Regions from separate parts of the Bradyrhizobium sp. Mp19 genome, predicted to be linked through region 2. Evidence: predicted binding sites of a transcription regulator. Region 2 holds the regulator's gene; each other region holds the start of a gene.
What was found. The regulator LexA, encoded in region 2, represses DNA repair genes until DNA is damaged. The targets are predictions, from matches to a motif close to TGTTCNNNNTGTGTTCNG.

Region 1: a site for LexA is predicted at 2,048-2,065, ahead of dinB (DNA polymerase IV). Genes of this name have one in related genera too.
Region 3: a site for LexA is predicted at 2,073-2,090, ahead of QJT82_RS29830 (ATP-dependent Clp protease adaptor ClpS). Genes of this name have one in related genera too.
Region 4: a site for LexA is predicted at 2,297-2,314, ahead of uvrA (excinuclease ABC subunit UvrA). Genes of this name have one in related genera too.

The regions. Positions count from the first base shown of each region.
Region 1 covers NZ_JASAUT010000001.1:398,173-401,859, forward strand. Annotated here, with positions in the region: gene QJT82_RS01775 (hypothetical protein) at 72-1,199, opposite strand; gene QJT82_RS01780 (hypothetical protein) at 1,437-1,703, opposite strand; gene dinB (DNA polymerase IV) at 2,127-3,374, shown strand; gene QJT82_RS01790 (hypothetical protein) at 3,489-3,687, shown strand, end outside.
Region 2 covers NZ_JASAUT010000053.1:50,460-54,146, reverse strand. Annotated here, with positions in the region: gene QJT82_RS36185 (HAD family phosphatase) at 1-177, shown strand, start outside; gene glp (gephyrin-like molybdotransferase Glp) at 204-1,415, shown strand; gene lexA (transcriptional repressor LexA) at 1,659-2,363, shown strand; gene QJT82_RS36170 (hypothetical protein) at 2,621-3,049, shown strand; gene QJT82_RS36165 (hypothetical protein) at 3,195-3,422, shown strand; gene QJT82_RS36160 (ComEC/Rec2 family competence protein) at 3,419-3,687, opposite strand, start outside.
Region 3 covers NZ_JASAUT010000034.1:35,699-39,385, reverse strand. Annotated here, with positions in the region: gene QJT82_RS29835 (mechanosensitive ion channel domain-containing protein) at 1-1,804, opposite strand, end outside; gene QJT82_RS29830 (ATP-dependent Clp protease adaptor ClpS) at 2,119-3,687, shown strand, end outside.
Region 4 covers NZ_JASAUT010000013.1:17,532-21,218, forward strand. Annotated here, with positions in the region: gene uvrA (excinuclease ABC subunit UvrA) at 1-2,209, opposite strand, end outside; gene QJT82_RS16935 (outer membrane beta-barrel protein) at 2,581-3,240, opposite strand; gene QJT82_RS16940 (outer membrane beta-barrel protein) at 3,498-3,687, opposite strand, start outside.

The DNA of each region.
Region 1 (3,687 bases), on a different contig from region 2:
GCCGGCTCCTTTGCATGGGGTTGTTTTCGATATTTTGGCAGCTCGCTCCTGCGACTTGACCTCGCCACGATCTAGTTCGGCATCAGCACGGCATCGACGCGGCGGCTGTTTCGTGTGCTGATGATGATGGCACCGTTGCGGGTCGCAAATCTCGCGCCGACAAGGCGCGGCAGCTTTTCCGTGAGCGATGAAGGCAGCGGAATCATTCCGCCGGTGATGGGATCGCCGACATTGATCGGCGCGACGGCTGCGCCGGCCGAAGGCGCTGCCTTGATGTACTCCCTTATCAACTGAATCTCTTCACGCGAGAGGCTGAGCGCGGCCTGTTCGCCTGCGCCGTCAGTCAGCTTCTTTTCCGCCTCGGCCTTGTTCTGCGCATCTTCCTGCTGGGCGGCATCGCGTTTTGCGACTTCGACCTGTTCGAGTCTGGCGAGGCGTTCCCGCAGCGGCGCGATTTCCCGTCGCAAGACGGCAATGTCCGACTTCAGCGAAGAGAGCTGACCAAGCGCGATCGCGGCGGCAACGCAAGCGACGACCGAGATCAGGCTGAGGCACGCCACCGCCAGCCCCGTCAATCCGCCTCGACGATCGGCACGACGATCCCTGACATCCTCCGCGGATCGCCGTCGCCGCGCGGCGGCGAATTTGGGCTTGATCGTGCCGAGCAAGCTGACCAGACCGGATAGCCGCGAAGCCGTTCGGTTCGTCTCTTGAAACGAGCCGAATGCAGGCGCAGGGATGATCGGAGAGTCCCCCGAGGGGATGTCGGGAGCCGTGGTCGAACGGCCCTCGCCGGATGGCTGGCGGTCGTCGCGGTCATCGGGCGTCATGCCGGGGAGCTCGAGATCAACGCCGTCGGGTTGGTCGATCGCGGTGTCCGCACCTGGATGGCGCGTGTCGGATGCAACAGCGTTCAATCGTTCCGTTTCCTGTTCATTGAGGCCTTGTTCGATGCGCGAGGCTTCAAGCGAGCGCCACAACGAGAGCCCCGAATCGGTGATCTGCAGGCCCGCATCGTTGATCGATGCCCATCCCGATTGGAAGACGTCGGCGTCGCCAAGCTCGGACGGCCGCTTCGACTGCGCGGCTTCATCGCCGGCCGCGATCATGCGCTTGACCTCGCGGCTGACCTCGTCGATCGCGATCCGCTCCCCGGGCCTTGCGGCCAGCACACTCAGGATCGCCAGATTGAACCTCATGCGGCGCCTCGCGATGCCCGATCAACCGGCGGTGCGGCCGTTCCTCTCCCGTCAGGCGACGTGCAAGCCTCAGCGGGGTCGAAGCGGATCAATCATGCCGGCACGGACGTCGGTCAGTCAGGGAGTCGAGCAAGTGTACCGGCTCCCCAAGGGGCAAACAATCCGGCACCAGACCTACGACAGATGGATAAGTCGGCCCGCAAACGCGACGCGTCGGGATCGCGTTCGCTGCGCGCCTCAGAGAAACTCGCGAAGCCTGGAGAGCTCGATCACATGCTCGGGTGACAGCACGTCGGGGACGAGGGGAGGCTGCGACTTGGTCCGGATCTCGTAAAGATGTCGCGTCTTCTCGGGCTTGCCCATGAAATCCCGAATGCATTGGTCGAGCGTTCCGTTGACGACCATATAGGGCGCGCGATCCTCTCGCCTCGCGTTGTTGAGCGAAGGCCATTTGTAAAGGTGGGCCGCAGCTTGGAAGTCCACCTGATGAGATTGGTCGGTCATTGCAAAATATCTAGCCGAAAAAGCCTCACGCGGCAAAGTCGGCCGGCTGATGAGTGAGCCGGTGCGGCAATACGCGCAAGCTGCGTGCGGTCGTCCATCGCAGAAGCCGCCGTCATGCACCCCGAACGATCCGCTGATGTGCCTCGCGTTTGATGCCTCGCAGCAACTCCCGCTTCGATCTCCCGCAGGCCGAGATCGGTGGCGATGGGGCGAGGCCGGCTGAAGGAAGAGCCGGCAGACTCCCTAGCGCGGCACGCGCGCAGTGGCGGCGCGCGTTGACGACCTCACTCGTTCGCGGCGCCAGCGGCCGCGACGACGCGTGCTGGATTGACTCGATTCCAGAATGTTCCTATTTTGTTCTATTGTCAATTTTCACGTCCGGGGACGGGCGGCTTCGGTCAGGTCAGGGATGAACGGGTCGAGATGGCAGCCGCAGCCACCATCCTTCATGCGGACCTCGATGCATTTTACGCATCGGTCGAGCAACTGCTCGAGCCGTCGCTGCGCGGCAAGCCGATCGCCGTCGGGGGCGGGGTTGTGCTGGCGGCGTCCTATGAGGCCAAGGCCTTCGGGGTGCATGGCGGCATGTCGGGGCGAGAAGCGCGCCAACTGTGCCCGCAGCTCGTTTTCGTCGGCGGCCATTTCAGCGATTACCAGCGGCTGGGCGACGCGGCCATCAAGGTGATCGGCGACTTCACGCCGCTGGTCGAGCGAATTTCGATCGACGAGGCGTTTGCGGATGTTGCCGGCTGCACGCACCTGTTCGGAACGCCTGCCGAGATAGCCGCGTCGATCCGGTGGCGCGTGCGCACCGAGCTCGGCCTTCCGATCTCGGTCGGCGTCGCCCGCACCAAGCATCTGGCGAAGATCGCCTCGCAGGTCGCAAAGCCCGACGGACTTGTCGTCGTTGATCCCACCGCCGAGCTAAGCTTTCTTCACGAACTGCCGGTTGAGTTGATGTGGGGGGTAGGGCCGGTCACCAGGACCCGGTTGGACGCGATCGGCGTTGCGACGATCGGTCAGCTCGCCAAACTGTCGGAACGGTCGCTGATGCACTTGCTCGGTCCGGCAGCGGGCGAGAAACTCGCCGCGCTGGCCTGGAATCGCGATCCGCGACAGCTCAAGCCACACCGGCGCGCGCGATCGGCAGGAGCACAATCGGCACTCGGCCGAAAGCCTGCGATCGAGCAAGTCATCCGGCCAACGTTGCTCCATCTCGCCGACCGCGTCGCCACGCGGCTTCGGGCGAAGTCACGGCCTGGACGAACCGTGACGGTGCGCGTCCGCTTCGCCGACCTGAAGTCGGTGACGCGCTCGATGACGCTCGATGCGCCGGTGTGCACGACCATCGTCCTGGCCCGGCTCGCCGAGAATCTGGTGCGCGCTGCCCTTGCCGACCATCCCGGCGAGAAGGTCATCTCGCTGTTGGCGATCTCGGTGTCGCATCTCGAGGAGCATTGGGATCTTGCGCTGGAGCTTCCACTCGGACTGGCGGATGAAGCGCTTCGCCCTGGAAGCCCGACAGGGATGGCCCGCTGGGCGGCGGACCGTGCGATCGACAAGATCCGCGAGCGCTTTGGCTGGGAGGCGATCGGATATGGTTCAGCCGCGCTGGAGGTGGTTCATTCGGTGCCCGATGCGTTTCGCAAGCTTGCCGAGAGAGAGCTCTAGCGCTCGCTGGTTCACGTACCTGTCACTGCATTAAGAAAAGGCAATTTGGAATCGCGCGCTTGTGAGTGGCGACCCCGCACCGCCGGCTTATTTTGAGCCTGCGGAGGGACAGCCATGAAGCACAGCGCCGAACTGATCCAGACGATGCGCGATGCGTTGGATGCGGTCATGACAAGCGTGCCGGCGGATCAATCCGTGTTCGGTCTCAAGGCCGCTGTTGCGGAATGCATCCTGCGAGCCGCAGCTCACGGCCAGACATCGTTCGACGGGCTCGTGACCTCAGCATCCGATCAGCTTCAGTCGATCATCTCGA
Region 2 (3,687 bases):
CCCGACGCCGAGGCTTACGATCATGTGGTAAAAGCCATCGGCGTGCCGGCGTCGCGGATCCTGTTTTTCGACGACCTGGCCGCCAATATCGAAGGTGCGCGGGCGCGCGGCCTTCATGCTATCCACGTGACATCGACGGATGACGTGGCAAGGGCTTTGACCGCACTTGGTATTTGAACATTAGGAATTGAGGAGCTCTGAGCGTGGCCCTGATGCCGGTTGCCGATGCCCTGTCCGCCGTCCTCGCCGGCGCCGAACCGCTGCCGGAGGAGATGATCGCGCTCGATGCCGCCTACCACCGCACCCTGGCGCACGACCTCGCCGCGCTGCGCACCCAGCCGCCGCAGCCGATGTCGGCGATGGACGGCTATGCGGTGCGCGCCGCCGATGCGGCTGATCTAAAGGCCCGGCTCAAGGTGATCGGCGAAGTCGCCGCCGGCCGGCCGTTCGAGCGGACGGTCGGCGCCGGCGAGGCGGTGCGGATCTTCACCGGCGGCGTGATCCCCAATGGCGCCGACGCGGTTATCATCCAGGAAGACACCGCCGTCGACGGCGACCACATCACGATCACGGAGGCCGCCAGCGTCGGGCGGCACATCCGCCCGGCCGGGGTCGACTTCCGTGCCGGCGAGGTGCTGCTCAGCGGCGGCAGCCGCCTGTCCGACCGCGCGCTGTCGCTGGCGGCCGCCATGAACTATCCGGAACTTGCGGTGCGCCGCCGCCCGAAGGTCGCGGTGCTGGCGACCGGCGACGAGCTGGTGATGCCGGGCTCGCAACCCGGCCCCGGCCAGATCGTCTATTCCAACGGCTACGCGCTGCGGGCGCTGGCGCGCGCCGAGGGCGCCGAGACCATCGACCTCGGCGTTGCCGCCGACACGGTGGAGGCGACCACGGCCGGCATTCGCCGGGCGCGCGAGGCCGGCGCCGACGTCCTCATCACGACAGGCGGCGCCTCGGTCGGCGACCACGATCTCGTCAAGCGGTCGCTGGAGGCCGAGGGCGTCGACATGACGTTCTGGCGGATTGCGATGCGGCCCGGCAAGCCGATGATGCATGGCCGGCTCGGCGCGATGCGGGTGATCGGCCTGCCCGGCAATCCGGTGTCGTCCTATGTCTGCGCCTTCCTGTTCCTGGTGCCGTTGATTCGGGCGCTGAACGGCCGGAAAGTGATCCATCATCGCCGCACGAGCGCCCTGCTCGGCCGCGACCTCGCCGCCAACGACCAGCGCGAGGACTATCTGCGTGCACGTCTCGAAGCGCGCGAGGACGGGACGCTGATCGCAATGCCGGTGACGCAGCAGGACTCGTCGCTGCTCGGGAATCTCGCTGCGGCACGGGCACTTCTCGTGCGTCCGCCGTTCGCGGCTGCGGCCGTCAAAGGCAGCGAATGCGAGATCCTGACACTGCCCGAATAGGGTTTTTGCGCCCCGCCGCTTGTGCGTTGCCTGATCCGTTCACCGGAAATTAAGTGGTTGCGGAACACATATCGAACATATAGTGTCCGTTCATGATTTGTTTCGAGTACTGGTGTCTACAATCGGGAAGCCGCGTGGAAGCAGGTGCAACGAGCACATGCTCCTGAGGTCAGGCCCCGCCTGCAGGCCCCACCAGAAGAGTCTCGGAATCGAACGACGCTATCAACCGGGGGAATACTCGAGATGCTCACGCGCAAACAGTACGAACTTCTGCGTTTCATCAATGAACGTCTGAAAGAGGCCGGCGTACCGCCCTCCTTCGACGAGATGAAGGATGCGCTCGACCTGCGCTCGAAGTCCGGTATCCACCGCCTGATCACTGCGCTGGAGGAGCGCGGCTTCATCCGCCGCCTGCCGAACCGCGCCCGCGCCATAGAGGTCATCAAGCTGCCCGAACTCTCGGCCGGCGGCGGCAACGGCCGCCGCGGCTTCACGCCCAGCGTCATCGAAGGCACCCTCGGCCGGCGCGCCAGCACGCCGCCGATCGCCGAGGACGACGGCAACCGTCCGGTCGCGGTCCCCGTGATGGGCCGGATCGCCGCCGGTACGCCGATCGAGGCGCTGCAGACCCGCAGCCACACCATCAGCGTGCCGCCCGACATGCTCGGCGCCGGCGAGCACTATGCACTCGAAGTGCGCGGCGACTCGATGGTCGATGCCGGCATCCTCGACGGCGACATGGCGCTGATCCAGCGCAACGACGTCGCCAATACCGGCGACATCGTGGTGGCGCTGATCGACGAGGAGGAAGCCACCCTGAAGCGCTTCCGCCGCCGCGGCGCATCGATCGCGCTCGAGCCGGCCAACACCGCCTATGAAGTGCGCATCCTGCCGCCGAACCGGGTCCGCATCCAGGGCAAGCTGATCGGCCTTTATCGCAAATACTGAATTGCAAATACTTGCGGCGGCCGGGAACGAGCAACACGTCGGATCGTTCCTTGCATGATAGTGTAGCGTACGGCCTGCCCGATGCGCTCCGATACCTCTCGCGCAGCGTCGCGTGTTTGTGATCGGAGGCGGTCTCGGACCAGTCGTACAATCGCCCAGAAACGAGCAGAAGCTCGTTCGCTATCGTCCACTCTGGTAGAGGCCCTAATGCCTCAAGGAGAGGCACGGGTCGCTACCTCGAAATGAGGAGCCATCCGATGTGTGACTATAGTCTGCACGCCGTGGCATCGCGCCCCGCCATTGTCGGAGAGACGCTGATCACGACGACGTTCCGCGGCACGTCGACCCGCGGCTTTGCTTCGGAGAACGATCCCACTGTCGCGGTCTGCATGCTGCCGGGCACCGAGCTCGCTTTCGCCGAGAACGTTCGCTACGACAGCCGCTGGATCTGGACCAAGACGCTGAACTATCGCGTCGGCGTGTTCAACGAAGTCGAGCCCGACGTGCCCGATCGGCATCATGATGCGGTCGAATTCCCCGACGGCAGCCATGTGCTGGTGACCCAGCTGGTCGAGGGACAGCGCGTCAGCGTGCTGCAATTGCCGGCGCTGCATCCGCCGGTCGAGCAGAAGCCGAAGGTTGTGGAGCGGCGGCCCTCCGCATTCGCAACGCTGTTCTTGGGTTGAGCGCATCGTCGCCGCGGAATGAGCTGTTCGGCGGCGGATGACCTAAGCAATTTCGGGCGACCCCGGACTCCCGCTTCCGGGGCGCAGGAGGAGGTTTGCGTCGGCCGGCGCCTTGGCGCATCATCGGGCACGGAGGACGTGCGCGGTGGTCGATAAGGTCACATGGCAAAAGGCTGGACGCGTCACGGAACCGGGCCGCTACATGTTCCGGTTCGGTTGGCTGACGGTGACGGCCGACGACCTGAAAGTCTGGGAGCAATTTCCCGAGGCTTCCTTTACCCTCGTCAAGAAGCCCGACGCCGGCCCCGATTCCGACGAATACCATCTCGGCCTGTTCGAGCTGCCGAGCGGCCCCTCACCGGACCACCGCTAATCATCGCCCTGCAGATCGGTCTCGGCCGGCGTCGCGTCCACGGCGGGCCGCGGCGCGGCGGCCGGCGCGCGCAGCGTCGTCTCGCTCTCGCCGTCGCCCGGAACCGCCGGCGACCACGGCCGGTCGATCCCGCCGGGCTTCACCGCATCGACGGCGTAGCCGTCGCTGATCCGTCGCAGCACCAGCGCGCCGTGGCGGCGCAGCCGCTCGGCATCGATTACCGATGCCCCGCAGCCCTGCGGCGCCGGCCGCGCCGTCACGATCA
Region 3 (3,687 bases), on a different contig from region 2:
CGGTGATGAGGTCCTGCACCAGCTTCTGCGAGCCGAAGCCGATCGCGATGCCGACGATGCCGGCGCCGGCGAGCAGCGGCGCGACATTGACGCCGATCTCGCTGAGCGCAGTGAGGCCGACCACCGCGACGATCATGCAGAACAGCGCGGTGCGCAGCATCGGCTGGAAGGTGCGCAGGCGCGCGGCGCGGGCGTAATGCCCGTCGCGCGACAGGGTGTCGATCTGCCGGTCCATCAGCGCGTTGGCGACTTCCCAGATCACGGCCGCGGCCAGCGCGGCAATGCCGATCGTCACCAGCGCCGAGATCAGGCGGCTTCCGATCTGGCCGCCATAGAACCAGACGATGGCGTCGACGCCCCAGACCTCGAGCAGCGCGACGAAGCCAATGAAGGCGATCACCGCCGTGACCACCTTGCGCAGCAGCGGCAGATAGCGGTTGGCGCGGGTCTCGAGCCCGGGGAAGCGCTGGATCAGCTCCGGGCTGATGCGGAAGCCGCGATCGATCAGGCTCAGCACCACCATGGTGACGAGGCGGGTAACCAGGAGCACCGCGATGGTGCCGACGAAATATTGCAGCAGCAGCGAATAGCCGTTGCGGATGTTGAGCGCCCACACCGCCCACAGCGCGAGGTCGAGCGCGATCGCCAGCACATGCCAGAGCGCCGCGAGCCGGTTGCGCGTCCGCGCCGCAAGGCCGGTGCGGTCGGCCGGCGCGCGGATGACGTCGGCGACCTGGCGGCGGCACTGCAGGATGATGACGACAACGAAGAGATGCACCACCAGCATCACGAGCCGGATCAGCGCGGCATAGCCGGCGCGATGCAGCCCGAGCAGCAGCGCGACATTGGCAAAGGCGATACCCGAGACGCCGACGGCAACGATCCGCCGGGCCCAGATTTCGATATAGGCCGCGGTCTCGGCACGGACGCGGAACAGGCCGAACGGCCCCGCCAGCGCGCGCACCGCGCAGATCAAGACGCGCGAGAACACATAGGCGTTGACGACGGCCAGGATCACGAGCCGCGTGGTCGATTGATCGCCGATCTCGGTGCCGAGCAGCGCGGTGGCGATGCCGCCGAACACGACGACCGGCAGCAATTCGAGCAAAAGGCGCCCAAGCACGAAGGGCAGCCGGACCAGCGACTGCCAGGCCCGCGCCAGGCTGAGCCGGCGCCGCTGCAGCTCGGGCGCCGGCGTGACGTCGGCAACCGACGACGGCGGATCGACGCTGGCGAGCGTCTGCACCGGCATGCGCGCGGTCTGCGGCAGCCGCGCTTCCAGGAACGCGACCGGCCGCTTGATCAGGCGGAACACCACCCATTCGGCGGCCAGCGCGCAGCCGAACACCAGCGCCAGCTTCCAGGCGATATCGATCAAGAGGCCATAGGCGACCGGATCATTGGCGGTGCGCACGAACCAGTAATAGAACGCCGGGAAATGCGTCAGCGTGCGCGCGACGTCGGCGACCTCGCGCGACATCTCACCGACCTGCTCGGACACCATCAGCAACAGCTGCGCACCGAGGCTGTCGGCGGTGAGCGGGATCGATGACTGCGGCTGCTCGGGCGCCGGCTGCGCCGCCGCCTGCGGCGAGGCATTGGCGATGGCGCGCAGCGTGTTGATGATCTCGCCACGCTTCTTGTCGTCCTGCAGCGTGTCGAGCGCGCGCTTGGCCTGCTCGGGCGTCAGCGCGTCGCTGGCAACGGGTTGCGGCGGCGCCGGCTTGGCGGCCGGCTGCGCGAACGCGGGAGAGACGAACAAAGTGAAGACGAGAAGCAGCGCAAGGCGAAGTTTGTGCGACACGAGGGCCTCATAAAATAACTGCGCGACCGCAAACCCTTGGGAGGAATCTGCTCTCGCGCTCGCGCCATGTCGGATACTCCTTTTCGCCCCGATGGTGTGTCGGAAGTTTGCCGCTGTGACGGCCATCTCTTGGCATTTGCCGCAACATAATCGTCACAGGCGTTGAGCCGCGTTTACACTTCCAGTGCACGTTCCCGGCCGATCGGCTCACTACACGTCAGGGATGAGACGGCAGAATCTTTCGCTTGACGCGCAGGAGCCGCCGTGATGTTCTTACTTTGTTCTTTTGTTCCCAATTGCGTTTCGGGGGTCTCATGCACGACGTGTTTAGCGACGACGGTCCGGTGCGGCTCTTCATTCACGACGACGACGAGACCCCGCTGGAATTCGTGCAGGATTTGTTGCGCACCGTGTTCGGGAAATCCGAGCAGGAAGCCATCGCATCCGCTGCCTTGATCGAGGCCAAGGGCGCCGTTCCGTGCGGCCCCTATCCGGGACCGGTGGCACGGGCAATCTTCAACTCGGCGAAATGGCTGATCCGCTCGAACGGTCAGCCGTTGATGATCACCACCGAGTCCGCCGACGCCAGCCGGCCCTGCGATCTCTGCGAAGCCCCGAGGGCCGTGACGGAGATTCTGATCCCCGGTACAACTGCGTCGCTGTGCAGCGAATGCCTGCTCGCTGCACGCCGCAGCTCGGAAGAATTGCCGGGCGAGACGTTTCGGTCCGCTTACGTTGCGCTCGACTGGCATTTCGCCGGCGTGCCGCGCAACCTGATCGTGACACGGGCGCGACAGTTTCCGGGCCACATGCGCGCCGACGTTCAGGTCGCGATCGACAAGCTGCTCACCGATCCAATCCATTTCTTCGGCATCCATGAGGAATATCGCTACGAGACGCTCGACTTCGCGGCGCTGATGAAGGCCGGCCGCAATGCGCCGGCGATCGCGCCGCCGCAATATCGCGACGTCGATATCGGCGAGGCCGAGCCGGTGAAATGCCTTGCCAATGGACTGTGGCTGTGCCGAACCGGCGAGCTGCGCTACGCCGTGCTGCTGACGTTCCATCGCGAATATAATCACGAGCCGTCGCTGCGAATCGAGCTTGCGTTGCCCGCCGGGGCGACCGGCAATGCTTTCGTGCAGCGCACCTTCTCCGAGTTGGAGGCCGCCGTGCATGCAGCGCGATCCTATCGCGGCAAGATCCTGTCGCTGGAGGATGGCGCCAACTATCGCGGACGTTCGCGTGGCTTGACCGTGCATCGCCTGCCGACGGTCGCTCGCGATGACGTGATCCTGCCGGACCGGACGCTGCGGCTGCTCGACCGCAACGTGCTCGGTTTTGTCGGGAGCCGCGATCTGTTGCGCGGGCTCGGCCAGTCGACCCGCAAGGGCATCCTGCTCTACGGCCCGCCCGGCACCGGCAAGACCCACACCATCCGCTATCTCGCCACCAACCTGCCAAACCACACAACGCTGATCATCACCGCCGAGCAGGTCGGCCTTCTGGGCGCCTATATGAGTCTTGCCCGGCTGCTGCAGCCGACCATGGTCGTGATCGAGGATGTCGATCTGATCGCACGCGACCGCGAGGACATGGGCGGACCGTGCGAGGAATCCCTGCTCAACAAGCTGCTTAACGAGATGGACGGCCTGAAGGAGGATTGCGACATCCTGTTCGTGCTGACCACCAATCGGCCGGAAGAGCTGGAAGGCGCGCTGGCCGGCCGGCCCGGCCGCATCGACCAGGCCATCGAGGTGCCGCTGCCCGACGAGACCGGACGCGGCAAGCTGATCCGGCTGTACGGCAAAGGCCTGCCGCTGGAGCAGCCGATCGTCGACGAAGCGGTGCAGCGCACCGCCGGCGTCAGCGCCGCCTTCATC
Region 4 (3,687 bases), on a different contig from region 2:
AGCGCGGCGTGCGGCCGATCGGCGACTGGTCGATGTCGATGATCTTGTCGATGTGCTCGAGTCCCTCGATGCGGTCGTGCGGCGCCGCGCCCTCGCTGGCATTGTTCAGTTTGCGGGCGATGGCGCGGTACAGCGTGTCGATCAGCAGCGTCGACTTGCCGCCGCCGGAGACGCCGGTGACGCAGGTGAACAGGCCGAGCGGAATCTCGGCGGAGACGTTCTTGAGGTTATTGCCGCGGGCGTTGACGACCTTGATGGTGCGCCGGTGGTTCGGTGGCCGCCGGTCGGGCACGGGAACCGAAAGCTCGCCGGTCAGATACTTGCCGGTCAGCGATTTCGGGTTGCGCATGATCTGGTCGGGCGTGCCCTCGGCGACGATGTGGCCGCCATGCATGCCGGCGCCGGGCCCGATATCGAGCACGTAATCGGCGAGGCGGATGGCGTCCTCGTCATGCTCGACCACGACCACGGTGTTGCCGAGGTCGCGCAGCCGCTTCAGCGTGTCGAGCAGCCGGGCATTGTCGCGCTGGTGCAGGCCGATCGACGGCTCGTCCAGCACGTAGAGCACGCCGGTGAGGCCGGAGCCGATCTGCGAGGCGAGGCGGATGCGCTGGCTCTCGCCGCCGGACAGCGTGCCGGACGAGCGCGACAGCGTCAGGTAGTTCAGGCCGACGTCGAGCAGGAAGGTCAGGCGCTCGCGGATCTCCTTCAGGATGCGTGTCGCGATCTCGTTCTGCTGCGCGTTCAGCGCCTCCGGCACCGTCTCGAACCATTCGCCGGCGCGCTTCACCGAGAGCTCCGAGATCTCGCCGATGTGCTTGCCGCCGATCTTGACGCACAGCGCCTCAGGCTTCAGCCGGTGGCCGTTGCAGCCGGCGCAGGGTACGTCGGAGAAATACTTGCCGAGCTCCTCACGCGCCCACTCGCTCTCGGTCTCGCGGTAGCGGCGGTTGATGTTGGTGATGACGCCCTCGAACGGCTTCTTGGTGTCGTAGGAGCGGACGCCGTCCTCATAGGAGAACTTGATCTCGTCGTCGCCGGAGCCGTGCAGCAGCGCGTTCTGGACCTTCTTGGTCAGGTCCTTCCACTTGGTGTCGAGCGTGAACTTGTAGTGCTTGCCGAGCGCGGTCAGGGTCTGGATGTAATAGGGCGAGGACGATTTCGCCCAGGGCGCGATCGCGCCCTTGCGCAAGGTCAGCTCCTTGTCGGGGATGACCAGATCCTCGTCGATATGCTGCTCGACGCCGAGGCCGCCGCAGGCCGGGCAGGCACCATAGGGGTTGTTGAACGAGAACAGGCGCGGCTCGATCTCGGGGATCGTGAAGCCGGAGACCGGACAGGCGAACTTCTCCGAGAACAGGATGCGCTCGGGCCCGCTCTTGTCATGGATCTTCGCGGTCTTCTTCTTGTCCTCTTTCTTGTCGTCCTGGGCGGCCGCCGCCGGCGCATCGGCGTATTCGATCACGGCGAGGCCCTCGGCGAGCTTCAGCGCAGTCTCAAAGCTTTCCGCGAGGCGCTGCGCGAGGTCGGGACGCACCACGATGCGGTCGACCACGACGTCGATGTCGTGCGGGAATTTCTTGTCGAGCGCGGGCGCCTCGGACAGTTCGTAGAAGGTGCCGTCGATCTTGACGCGCTGAAAGCCCTTCTTGAGATACTCGGCGAGCTCCTTCTTGTACTCGCCCTTGCGGCCGCGCACGACCGGCGCCAGCAGGTAGAGGCGGGTGCCTTCCGGCAGCGCCAGCACGCGGTCGACCATCTGCGAGACGATCTGGCTCTCGATCGGCAGGCCGGTGGCCGGCGAATAGGGCACGCCGACGCGGGCCCACAGCAGGCGCATGTAGTCGTAGATCTCGGTGACGGTGCCGACGGTCGAGCGCGGGTTCTTCGATGTGGTCTTCTGCTCGATCGAGATCGCCGGCGACAGGCCGTCGATCTGGTCAACATCCGGTTTCTGCATCATCTCGAGGAACTGGCGCGCATAGGCCGACAGCGATTCGACGTAGCGGCGCTGGCCCTCGGCATAGATGGTGTCGAACGCGAGCGACGACTTGCCGGAGCCAGACAGGCCGGTGAACACCACGAGCTTGTCGCGGGGAATCTCGACGTCGATGTTCTTCAGATTGTGTTCGCGCGCGCCACGGATCGTGATGGCGCGCGATGAGGAGCCGGCGTTCTGTTGGCGCTTCGCCTTGAGCACTTCATCCATAGCGACAGTTCCGGGCGCATGCTTGGGCGCCTTTTGGGCGCGCATCGCCGGTGATGCCGGGACCTTGCGCCGATGGGGTGTGAAGACTGGAACGTAGGAAGAACGGTCGACAATTTCCAGTGCTGAGTCGCGTCCATCAACGGATAGTTTGCCTGATGGCAGCAGCCGTCAGCAGCGCCGGTTCCTCTAGAGCCTTCCCGTTCCGATAGAATCGGAACGGGGGCTCCAGATTCCTGCTTTGACGCGTTTTCTTGACGCGAACCGGAATCCACTTCGCTCGAAACGCTCTTACGCAAAAAGGCCGGCGCGAGGCCGGCCTTTCGGTGCGATCTGACCGCGAATGGCGGTCAGCAATTCGCTTAGTACCTGGATCAGTACTTGGCGACGATCGGGCCGCCGAAGTGATAGTTCACGCCGAACTGGGCGCTGTGCAGTTCGAGCGTACCGGACGGCACGCCGAAATAGTTCTCGCTGTCGAGGCTGCGATACAGGTATTCGCCCTTGATCGACCACTGCGGGGCGATGAACGCCTCGACGCCGGCGCCGACGGTCCAGCCGGAGTGGAAGTTGCTCTGCGAGGCGGTCACGCCGAGCGCGGTGACGCTGACCTCGTTGTTGGCCCAGGCGTAGCCGCCGGTGCCATAGAACAGCACCTTGTCGACGGCGAAGCCGAGGCGGCCGCGCACGGTGCCGAGCGAGTCGATCTTGCTGCGGGCCGTGACGCCAAGGGCGGAGACCGACGCGTCGATGTCAGCGCCTGCAGCGTCGACCTCGAGGCCGTACACGATGTTGCCGGCCTGCCAGTTGTAGCCGATGGTGCCGCCGCCGAAGCCGCCTTCCATGCTCGGGGTGCCGGAGTTCTCGCTGGCGTAGCCGCCGAAGCCACCGACGTAGAAGCCGGTCCAGTTGTAGATCGCGGCCGGCGGCGGAGCCTTCACGTAGGGGGCGCGAGCCGCCATGTCGGCGGCCATCGCCGGTGCAAAAGCGTTCAGTACAAGCATGCCGGCCGATGCCAGCAAAACAGTCCTCATTTTCAAAGTCCGAGTCCCGTTTTTCTTGCCCATTTTCTTGTTGTCCCTTCAAACTTTTGAAGAGAGCGTCACAGCAGTGTCGCGTGACGTGCCGGTGCTTCTACAGAGAAATGCCGGAAGTTGTGTATCCGCGAAACCACAACGCACCGAAAACGGCCGCGGTGAGGCGCACGCGCACACGCAACGAAAAGCCGGCGCACAAACAAAAAGGCCGGCGCGAGGCCGGCCTTTCGTCTGGATCAATCGGCTTCGCGCGTTCAGTAGCGCGCAACGACCGGGCCACCCCACTTGTAGTTCACGCGGACGGTGACGAGGTCGACGTCTTGGCGATCACGGATGGTGCTGTTCAGCGTGCCGTTGGGGGCGATCAGGTTGTAGGTCTTGTCCTGCATGAACAGGTGGTCGTATTCGATGCCCGCGGTCCAGTTCGGCGCGAAGCCAACTTCG